DNA from 2 places in the Ligilactobacillus agilis genome. Region 1 is predicted to be linked to the other one. Evidence: predicted binding sites of a transcription regulator. Region 1 holds the regulator's gene; the other holds the start of a gene.

Evidence for each region. Region 1 encodes Rex, which represses fermentation and respiration genes when NADH is low (regulators of the CRP and FNR family bind a similar motif). Its sites were predicted from a motif close to TTGTGAANTANTTCACAA; they were not measured.
Region 2: the regulator Rex is predicted to act here: its motif matches at 3,048-3,065, upstream of N4597_RS00390 (NAD(P)-dependent alcohol dehydrogenase).

The regions. Positions count from the first base shown of each region.
Region 1 is NZ_CP104397.1:1,713,062-1,719,114, forward strand. Features, by position in the region: gene groL (chaperonin GroEL) at 1-1,299, opposite strand, end outside; gene groES (co-chaperone GroES) at 1,338-1,622, opposite strand; gene N4597_RS08645 (CPBP family intramembrane glutamic endopeptidase) at 1,826-2,461, shown strand; gene N4597_RS08650 (redox-sensing transcriptional repressor Rex) at 2,503-3,147, opposite strand; gene N4597_RS08655 (ABC-F family ATP-binding cassette domain-containing protein) at 3,381-5,336, shown strand; gene N4597_RS08660 (DNA/RNA non-specific endonuclease) at 5,385-6,053, opposite strand, start outside.
Region 2 is NZ_CP104397.1:94,654-99,888, reverse strand. Features, by position in the region: gene N4597_RS00400 (glycosyltransferase family 2 protein) at 1-778, shown strand, start outside; gene N4597_RS00395 (hypothetical protein) at 1,019-1,561, opposite strand; gene N4597_RS00390 (NAD(P)-dependent alcohol dehydrogenase) at 1,882-3,003, opposite strand; gene N4597_RS00385 (FAD-dependent oxidoreductase) at 3,147-4,469, opposite strand; gene gtfB (accessory Sec system glycosylation chaperone GtfB) at 4,690-5,235, opposite strand, start outside.

The DNA of each region.
Region 1 (6,053 bases):
AACGTCACCTTCAGCTTTAAGGCTAGCAACAGCAGGAATTACATTTACTAAGGCTGTACCACCACCAGGAACAAAGCCTTCTTCCACGGCAGCCCGGGTTGCATTTAAGGCATCTTCAATCCGGTACTTGCGTTCCTTCAATTCAGTTTCAGTGGCAGCCCCAACTTTAATAACCGCAACCCCACCGGCTAATTTAGCTAACCGTTCTTGAAGCTTTTCACGATCAAAGTCAGAAGTTGTTTCTGCGATTTGCTTCTTAATTTGTTCTACTCTTTCCTTAATTTGAGCTGAGTCACCAGCACCTTCAGTAATTGTTGTATTTTCCTTAGTTACAATTACCTTGTGAGCTGTCCCTAATTGGTCAAGGGTAGTGTCTTTTAATTGAAGGCCTAAATCATCGGTAATCAAAGTTGCACCGGTCAAGATAGCAATATCTTCCAACATTGCTTTGCGCCGGTCACCAAAGCCAGGTGCCTTAACAGCAACTACATTAAAGCTACCGCGAATCTTGTTTAAAACAAGGGTTGGTAAAGCTTCACCATCAACATCATCGGCTACAATCAAGAGTGCCCGCCCTTGTTGAACTACTTCTTGAAGCAATGGCAAGATTTCTTGGATGTTAGAAATCTTCTTATCAGTCAACAAAATGTATGGGTTGTCAAGGTCTGCTTCCATCTTATCAGTATCTGTTACCATGTATTGTGATAGGTAACCACGGTCAAATTGCATCCCTTCAACAACGTCTAAGGAAGTATCAATCCCCTTAGATTCTTCAATAGTGATAACCCCATCGTTACCAACTTTTTCCATCGCATCAGCAATTAAGTTACCTACTTCTTCACTTGCTGATGAAATAGAAGCAACTTGGGCGATATCACTCTTAGAAGCAACTGTGTGAGACATCTTGTGTAACCCTTCAACGGCAGCCTTAGTTGCCATTTCAATCCCAGTTCGGATACCAACAGGGTTAGCACCAGCAGTTACGTTCTTCATTCCTTCGTTAACAATTGCTTGGGTCAAGACAGTAGCAGTAGTTGTACCGTCACCGGCAATATCATTTGTCTTAGAAGCAACTTCGGCTACTAATTTAGCCCCCATATTTTCAAAATGATCTTCTAATTCAATTCCCTTAGCAATAGTTACCCCATCGTTTGTGATAGTTGGGGAACCATATGATTGTTCCAAGACAACGTTACGTCCCTTAGGACCAATTGTTGATTTAACTGTGTTAGCTAATTTGTCAACCCCGGCTAACATTTTTGAACGTGCATCTTCTGAAAACTTAATTTCCTTTGCCATTAAATATTCACCTCATATAGTAGTAAATTTAATAAAAACTAGTCAACGATTGCAACTAAGTCGTTTTCACGAACAACTAAGTAAGTTGCATCTTCATATTTAACTTCTGTTCCAGCGTACTTGTCGAATAAGACAAGGTCACCTTCCTTAACACTTGGAGCAACTTTTTGACCATTGTCTAAAACGCGACCTTCACCAACAGCGATAACCTTAGCTGTTTGAGGTTTTTCTTTTGCATTAGCGGCTAAAATAATGCCCCCAACTTTTTGTTCTTCTTCTTTTTGAACTTCTAAAATTACTCGATCTCCTAATGGTTTAAGCACGTTAAATCCCTCCATGTCTTTTTTTAGCACTCGTTAACTTTGAGTGCTAACTGATTACAACTATTACTATACTCACTTTAATTTAAAATTGCAAGACTTTTTTATCACTCTCGCCTGGCGAGTGCTAATTTTTTTAACCACGGCTTAACTGTGTTATAATTGACGCTGTTGAAATTTTACTTACAAGCAGAAAGGTTTTTTCAATGGCAAATTCTAAAAACGCGTTGGCATTAGTGCTTACTTATTTTCTAACACTTAACTTTGCCAACCTAGCTAGCTACTGGTGGGCAAAAAGTCCTTATATTTATCTGTTCCTAACAATTATTAACCTCTTAGGTGCGGGACTTATGCTGGGGCTTAACCACCGCTACCCTTATCACAATCAGTTTGAAAGACGACCAGCTCCCTGGTCTGTGAGTTTACTCTACCTCGGCTTAGGACTGTTAGGCTTATTTATTAGTCAAAAATTGGCTTTAGGGTTCGAGAGTTACGTTCTCCACCTTCCAAGCGCTTCTGCCAACACCCAATCTTTGCTAACCATTACGAAATCCTATCCGTACTACGCCTTAACTTTGATACTAGCCGCTCCACTTATGGAAGAACTCGTCTTTAGGAAGGTACTCTTTGGAACCGTTAGCGACTTTACAAATAAACTCTACCCCTTATTAGGATCAACTTTTCTCTTTGTGTTAGCCCATAACGATGGTCACTTCTTAGTCTATGCTTTTATGGGCCTAATCCTTAGTGGGGTCTACTATAAGACGGGAAGAATCAGTATTAGCGTGGGGTGTCACCTGGGAATGAACTTACTAATCTTGCTACTTAGCCAAACAATATAAAAAAGAGGGATTTTCACCATAATGTGAAAATCCCTAAGTTATTAGTCTTCATCCTTAGTGCCAAAGTGATCTAAAAAGTAAACCAAAGTTTGGAGTTCGTTGGTCAAATCAACGTTTTGGACCCGGACTGTATCTGGAACAGAAATTCTAAGAGGGGTAAAGTTCAAGATACCTTTTACCCCAGTTTCCATAATTTCATCAGTTACATCTTGCGCAACAGATGCAGGTACAGTCAAAATAACAATTTCAATCTGTTGTACCGTTAACTGTTCTTTCATATCAGACATTGGGTAGATGGGCACCCCACTTTGAATGGTACCCGTTATCTCGTCATTAACATCAAAGGCAGCACTGATTCGGACGTTATTACTCTTATGGAAGTTAAAGTTTAATAAAGCATGGCCAAGATTTCCGACTCCAATCAAGGCAACGTTAGTCAACTTATCTTGGTTAAGAATCTTTTTGAAGAACTTAATCAATGCTTCAACTTCGTAACCATACCCTCTCTTACCTAGGGCACCAAAATAAGAAAAGTCACGCCGAATGGTTGCCGAATCTACTTTAACAGCTTCAGCTAATTCCGTAGAGGATACCCTTTTTTTACCAGAATCTGCTAGAATGTTAAGGTAACGATAATAAATGGGGAGCCGCTTAGCTGTTGCATTAGGAATATTTTCAGTAGCCATTTTATTTCTCCTTTCACATAGTTCACGAATTAATTCTACCATAACCGCGACTATAAGGGAACAAAAAAGCGTTTACTTTTTCACAATCTTTTTTAAATTCAGTCGGTAAAATCCCAGCTTATCAAGCACTACATCTAAGATTTTCGCTTAAAAAGAAAGATTGTACATATTAATTCACAAACATTATTACTATTTAACACAAGCTAAAAACTACACAAGCAGGTGATATTTTCATGATTTTACTTCAAGCACAAGCCGTCGCCCGTCACTTTGGGGCAGACGTCTTGTTTTCAAACGTTAGCCTCGATATTCAAGATAATTCTCGGATTGGCTTAGTCGGCAAAAACGGAGCCGGTAAGTCTACTTTAATTTCAATGCTACTCGGTGACTCCGAACCAGATGAAGGCCAAATTGTCCGTAAAAAAGGCCTAACTATTGGCTACCTTGCCCAAACTACTGGCCTTGATTCCGATAAAACTGTTTTCGAGGAAATGAAGTCCGTCTTTGCTTACCTCCAAGAAATGGAAGTTAAGCTCCACCAACTAGAAGAACAAATTGCTACTAGCATAGACCATCAAAGCGCCGCTTACGAACAACTAACTAAGCAATACGATCAATTACTCCATGACTTTAACGCTCAAAATGGTTACGGCTATGAAAATGAAATAAAAGCGGTCCTCCATGGTTTCCACTTCGACGAAGATATGTATGACCACGCCATCACAGACCTTTCCGGGGGACAAAAAACCCGCCTAGCCTTAGCTAAATTACTCTTAGAAAAACGCGACCTCTTGATTCTAGACGAACCTACTAACCACTTAGACATTGAGACTTTAACCTGGTTAGAAAATTACATTCAAGGCTACCAAGGCGCACTCTTAATCGTTTCTCACGACCGTTATTTCTTAGATAAAATCGTCACCGAAATCTACGAGATTACGCATGGTCACTCTAATTACTATAAGGGGAACTATTCTTATTATATTAAGGAAAAAGCCGCCCGCTTAGCTCAGGAATGGAAGAGTTACGAAAAACAACAAGCAGAAATCAATAAATTGGAAGATTTCGTTAACCGTAACTTAGTCCGAGCTTCCACCACTAAACGGGCTCAAAGCCGGCGTAAACAACTAGAAAAAATGGACCGGTTAGAACGACCTGAAGGCTATGAAAAGGGCCCCCACTTTAGCTTTGAAGGCGAAAAAGAGAGTGGCAATGTCGTTTTAACCGTATCTGACGCCGCAATCGGCTATAATCAGACAACCATTGCAGCCCCCATTAATATCGATTTACGCAAACACAAGGTTATGGCTATCGTTGGCCCCAATGGAATTGGTAAGTCCACCCTCTTAAAGAGTATCCTAGGTAAAATTCCCTTTATCAAGGGTTCAGCCGAACTAGGAACTAACGTTACGGTAGGCTACTACGACCAGGAACAACAAAACCTTGACTTCAAAAAGACCGTACTTAATGAAATTTGGGACGAACACCCAACTATGCCAGAACGTGACGTCCGCTCGATTCTAGGTAGTTTCCTCTTCGTTGGTGATGATGTTAAAAAAATCGTCGGTAGCCTTTCTGGTGGTGAAAAAGCCCGCTTACTTCTAACTAAGTTAGCCTTAGAACACGATAATTTCTTAATTTTGGACGAACCTACTAACCACTTAGACATTGACAGTAAAGAAGTCCTAGAGCAGGCTATCCTTGATTTTAACGGCACAATTTTATTTGTTTCTCACGACCGCTACTTTATCAACAAGGTGGCCACCAGCGTCTTAGAAATCGAACCAACTGGTAGCACCCTTTACCTAGGTGACTATGACTACTATGTTGATAAGAAAAAAGAACAAGCCGAACTAGCAGCTGCTAAAGCGAGCGAACAATCTGACCAAACTGCACAAGCTACTAGCTCAGTTTCCGATTCTAAGTTAAGTTACCAGCAAAGCAAGGAACGTCAAAAGCAAGAACGTAAACTGCAACGGGCACAAGCTGAGGCCGAAAGTTTGGTTGAACAACTCGATGCGCAAAAGTCTGAAATCGAAGTTGCTATGACCGCTCCTGAAAACTTAAATGATTTAGGTAAACTCCAAGCTTTGCAAAAACAACTTGACCAAGTAACTTCCGACTTAACTGCCGCCGAAACTGCTTGGGAAGAGGCTAGTTTAGCCTTAGAAGAATTTTTAGAACAATAACAAAAACGGCTTGCAATCACGCTATAAACGCATGGTTGCAAGCTGTTTTTAGTTTAGGCGACTAGTTCCGTCGTTATAATTTAGGGTCACCCCTGGTTGAATGTTAAAAATATAAATATTATAAGAAACACTGTTATCACCGACTGATTGTGCTCGCATCTGCACACCCCTTGCTAGTAATTCATTTTGATAGAAAACGGGGCGCACACTATAACGAACATAGTGCTTAGGACTCGCTTTTAGGTAATCTGCGACTTGATCTTCATATTTAACCATCCCCGGATCATTTAGAGAGCGGGTAGCAGTAATTAGGTTCTTCCAGTTGTTATTTTGCCCCGTTAGCTGATAGCCGATTAGGTGACTTCGATTGTACAACCAGCCCGAACTAATCCGTTTGTTATGCCATCCGGTAGGATTAACCGTCAACCTTTCCCGCTTGGTCTTAGGCATCAAACTTTGATTTAACAAGGCGTCTGCCTGGGTCGCCCGGTTTAAATTATCTAGATTTCCATAATGCTGCCACGGACCCTTAGCGGTAGACAAGTCAGCCGCACTAAAGCCAGGCTTATTATCATTGACCGTAATCACTTGCTGACCCTGATAGCTTAATTGCGCTAAATCCTCATTTCCGCTAGCCGTTTGCTTAGAGTCAGTGTCCTCTAAGGTGATTCCTAATTTTTGAGCCTGCGAGGATAGTTTAGCCTTTAAGCTTTCATT
Region 2 (5,235 bases), 540 kb from region 1:
CTCCACCGATGACTCAGGTCAAATCTGTGATTATTATGCCAGTAACTCACAGGTTAGGGTAGTCCACCTAACTGAGCGGCTAGGAGTCTCTACTGCCCGTAACATCGGCGTTAAAAATGCTCGGGGAGCCTTGATTGCTTTTATTGATAGCGATGACTTTGTAGCTGAGGATTACTTACTGGCACTAGTCACTACTTTAGAAGATTATCAAGCCGACCTGGTTTTTTCAGAGTTTAATATGCTTGATCAACAAGCCGGCATGTTTTATTTTAACGTAAAGCCCGAAGTCAAAGGCAAAGTCTACGAGCTCACCGCTGAGCAGGCAGCTGCAATGCCAGATGAGAAGTTACCCTTTCGCCATGGTTGCTACGTCCATCCGTGGGGAAAGCTCGGTAAAAAAGAACTCTACTTACAAAATCCTTTCATCCCTAACCTCTACTTTGAAGATGGGCCCAATTCCTTGCGGACCTTTTTAGGCGCTGATAAAGTCGTCGGGCTTCTAGTAGATAGTTACACCTACCGCGTCAACCATAGTAACAATATTACCCAGGGTCCTAAAATTTTAAAGGGCGATATGGATATTTTAACCGCCTTTCGCTACCGGGCCTTAGACATGCTGGCTGCTCAAGTAGACCCTAAATCATTTTTAGGCGAACTACATCATAATTTGACCCAGGATGCCTATGCCTTAGAGCAAGCTAAGCAAACCAATAGCGAAGAGTATCGCGAAATCCAATGGCTCTTAAAATTAATGAACCGTAACAAAGTATCTAAATAACAAAACCCCCGCCCAGCGGTTTTCTGATTGCAAACCACTAGGCGGGGGATGATTTTTATTAACTTAAGCTTCTGGTCGATAATCCTTATCAATGATTAAGACAGGTTTAATGGTCTTACATTTACCTTGTCTAATAAATCTTGCACGCTAGCTTCATATCATTCCCTTTAATTCTACAAATTCTTTTATAAATCTTATTGCCTACCTACTGCAGTTATTGACTTCGTTAACGGATTAAAATCAAACAACACCACTTACAGCTGCAACAATTGCGGCCACTGTCGGTCCTCCAGCAATAAAACCTAAGTATCCAGCTGCTCCTGCAACTCCCGCCGTTAAAATATCTTTTGTAAGTCCTGCATCTAGTCCAATCCTTACATAATTCCATCCAACTTTTAAAACGCCCGTCTTCCCATAACTCCTAACGCTTATACCTGAAGTCACTAGTTTTCCATCTACTATTTTTGCTTCTGCAGTTAGTGTTCTAGGATTAATAGATAATCCATTCTCTTTTACAAATTCATTACTTGCTGCTACTTCTTCTATTGCTAATCTATTTACTTCGGGTGAAACTACAACATTGCTAGGTAAATCAAGTACAAACTGATTATCCACAACCTTAATATATTTAGTTAAAAAATCAGTTTCGGAGCTATTAACTTTGCTGTTCACCACCGTGAAATTTTCAGAAGTTGGTGATAAATTAGCATTGCTAGACACAGTTGACCATGGTATAATTACCACTGATACCGCTATCAATAAAAAAGTAACCGTCCTTTTCATTTTATTTTCTCCTTTCAACTTTTTAATTATTGGGGGCAAAACAATGAACAAACACAGACAGGCTATCTTTATCGGCATATTTTCTGCACTAACTTGTCTAATTATTTCAAAGGCAGGTTTCAATATTTGGATGGAAATGATACTAGATGCTCTAATTATTTACATTTTAGCAATTTTTATAGAAAGATACCTTAACTAACTACTGCAATTCTATCATTTTTTAATCTATTTTGTAAGTTTTTTGCTTATTTATGTTAAGTTACCCCCGCCCAGCGGTTTTCTGATTGCAAGCCACTAGGCGGGGGCTAATTTTTATTAACTTAAGCTTTTGGTTGGTAGTCCTTGTCAATGATTAAGACAGGTTTAATGGTCTTACCTGAAACGGAGTCAGCGTTAGCTTGATTAATTTCTTCAAAATCATAAAACTTCTCAGTCTTATCAAAATCAAACCAGCCTAACTTGTAAAATTCAAGCAAGCGTGGAATGTCAATTTGAGGGATTGAGTCACCCATATTAACACCAACTACCTTCTTATCGTCTACGCACAGGTCATTCCAAGTCGAAAGTTCAATTAGGTGAGGAGTGACGGCAATTGCAGCACAAGTTCCACCTTGAGCTAAGGCAGCGATGGCGTCCTTAATTACGGCTGGTAACCCAGTGGTATCAACCGTCCAATCTACCCCATAGCCTCCGGTTAATTCCTTAATTTTAGCGACGGCATCTTCTTGCTTACTATTGATAGTGTGAGTGGCCCCTAATTCTTTAGCTAATTCAAGCCGTTCTGGCACAATGTCAATCGCAATTACTTTAATGCAGCCAGAAATGCGGCCAGCCATCATAGCAGCTAAACCAACGGCCCCGGTCCCAAAGACTGCAATCGTGTCTCCTGGCTTAGGTTTGAGGGTGTTAAGCACTGTCCCAGACCCAGTTACATAACCACAGCCTAACGGCCCAACTTTCCGCAGATCAAAACTCTTATCAATTTTAACAGCGTTACGTTGATCGACCACTGTGGTCGTAGTAAATGATGATTGGTTAAACATATCAGAAATATGTTGGCCGTTTTCTTGGAAATGATCTTCACCATCGGCCCTTACCCCAGACAAATTGTATTGGGCATAGGAACGACATTTTGTTGGCATCCCCTTCAAACAATTATCACAGGTGCCGTCAGAATAAAATGACAGGATAACGTGGTCGCCCACTTCAAAATCCTTTACTTCAGAACCAACCTTTTCAACAATCCCAGCACCTTCGTGTCCCAAGATAACCGGGTAGCCTAAGGAGGCATCCCCTTTTCTGATGGCTTCATCAGAGTGACAAATTCCACTAGCAACCATGTGAATTTGCAGGTCGGTTGGCCCAACTTCATGTAAATCGATGTTATCTCTAATTTCAAATTGTGCCCCAACTTCAGGAACAACTGCAGCTTTAATCTTCATACTAAAACCCTCTTTGTCAACGTTTTCACCCTCATTATAGTTGCTTGTTTCAATATTCACAATATCATTTCTACAGGTTTTTAGTACCATTTCTACAGATTTACAGCTTGTTAATTGATGCCTCCTCTGAACTAAGCAATAACTCAGCCTAACAAATCATTCAATGATTCACTCATTGTCGGGTGGGTATAAATCAATTGTCCTAATTCTTGATAAGGCAAACCGGCTTTCATCGCCAGGGTAATAAGGTTAATTACTTCATGCGACTCTAATCCGTATAAAGTCGCCCCTAGAATCTGATTACTTTCCTTAGAAACAATTATCTTAAACAATCCACGACTATCTCCAGCTACATGAGCTTTAGGAATCCCATTAACAGGTAACTTTAAAATCTGATAATCATATCCTAGCTGTGCAACCTCTTTTTCTTTTAAGCCCACACTAGAAAGGGGCGGGGTAATAAAAGCGGTATAAGGAACTAGTAATCTATCTTTCAAGCTCTTCTGCCCATTACCAAATAACTGGTCTTTGACAATCCTAAAGTCATCTAATGAAATATAGGTAAACTGCGGACCGCCATTAACATCACCTAGAGCCCAAATATTTTCAACATTAGTTCTTAAATACTCATCTACTCTAATTGCACCCTTGTCGGTCAATATAATATCTGTATTTTCTAACCCCAAGTTAGCAGTATTAGGCTTTCGGCCGGTTGCCACTAACACCTTAGGTGCTCGTAAAACCTCACCATTGCTTAAAAATAGCTCAACTCCACCTACTACTTCCTCGACTTTTTCTAGCTTAACATCTAGTTTAAAATCAATCCCACTTGCCTTTAAATCCGCCGTTACAAGTTGGCTTACGTCGTCGTCTTCTTTTTTTAGAATTTGTTTTCCACTATCAATCATCGTTACTTCAGTTCCGTATGAATTAAACATCGAAGCAAACTCAAGCCCAATATATCCTGCTCCAATAATTATCAACTTAGTAGGCTTTTCAGTCCAATCCATAGCCTCCTTAGAGGTTACAATCCTATCACTTAAGTTAAGGCCGGCAACCTTAGGAACCACTGGGGTTGCACCCGTATTTATAAAAATTCGTTCACCCCTAACTCGTTCCCTACTTCCATCAAGTTTCGTTACCTCTAATTCATAGTTGCTAATAAACTTGGCCTGTCCAGTTAAAACAGTTGCAGTTGGCAAATCAGCAATCATATGGTAATTTTTCAGTCTCAACTTCTCGGTCAATGCCCTCTTTTGCCGGCTCGCTTCTTCAAAACTTAAGCCTGCTTGACCATTGATAATCAAATTTTTAGAAGGTAAACAACCTACGTTAATGCAGGTCCCACCATACATTTGTGCAGAAGCTTCAATTACTAGGACCTCTTGCCCATTATTGGCAAGCGTTTTGGCCAAAGTTTTACCCCCCTTGCCAAAACCGACTACAATATTTTGGTAAACTTTCATAACAACTCCTCCTAGAAAAATATCACTGATATTAGTCATTATGATAACTTACATTTTGTAAGTCAAATTATTTGCTTAATTATGCTAAACTACAACTTAAGCTTAGCTGCCCCACTTATTTACATAATTACTAACTTAATAACCACAAGCTTTTAACAGTTTTTCCCCTAGAAAAAAAACGCCTAAATTCCAGCTTTCCACCGGAATTTAGGCGTTTTGCCTAGTCTAAAATATTTTTGTATTTACTAATGTTAGCCGCCCGGGCAGCCTTAGTCTGCTTAAGAAGTAAATCCTTCATCAAGTTAGGTTTATTAGCTAATTCATTTAACTTTTTCCCCAGCGCTTTGTAATTTGGGGTTGAGTAAATACTTTCTGGATCGACCAGCTTGTCGTCGTGGACCGAATTTTCAAACCCGAGGATTAACATGTTATTTTCGAAGGCCTTCCGACTAGCATTATTGACCTCCTCACCCACATTAAGGTCGAGATAAATATCTGCCCCCTGCCAGAGGAGGTTAAGCCGAGCTTGGTTGGCGTTCGGATATAAAATCACGTTGGGATACTTAAGCAAGTCTAATAATTTATTGGACATGTTAGTCAAAGCCGCCACGTTGAAGGTAATATCCGGAGCGGCCTTTAACAGTTTCTCAAAGTTTAATAAATTATCGGTATTAGTTAAGGTAAAGCTGACCGGCCGCAGGAGGTTATGCCTAAAGACTTGGTAGACATATGGTAAGTACTTAATCAATTTACGCTGGTTATGTCC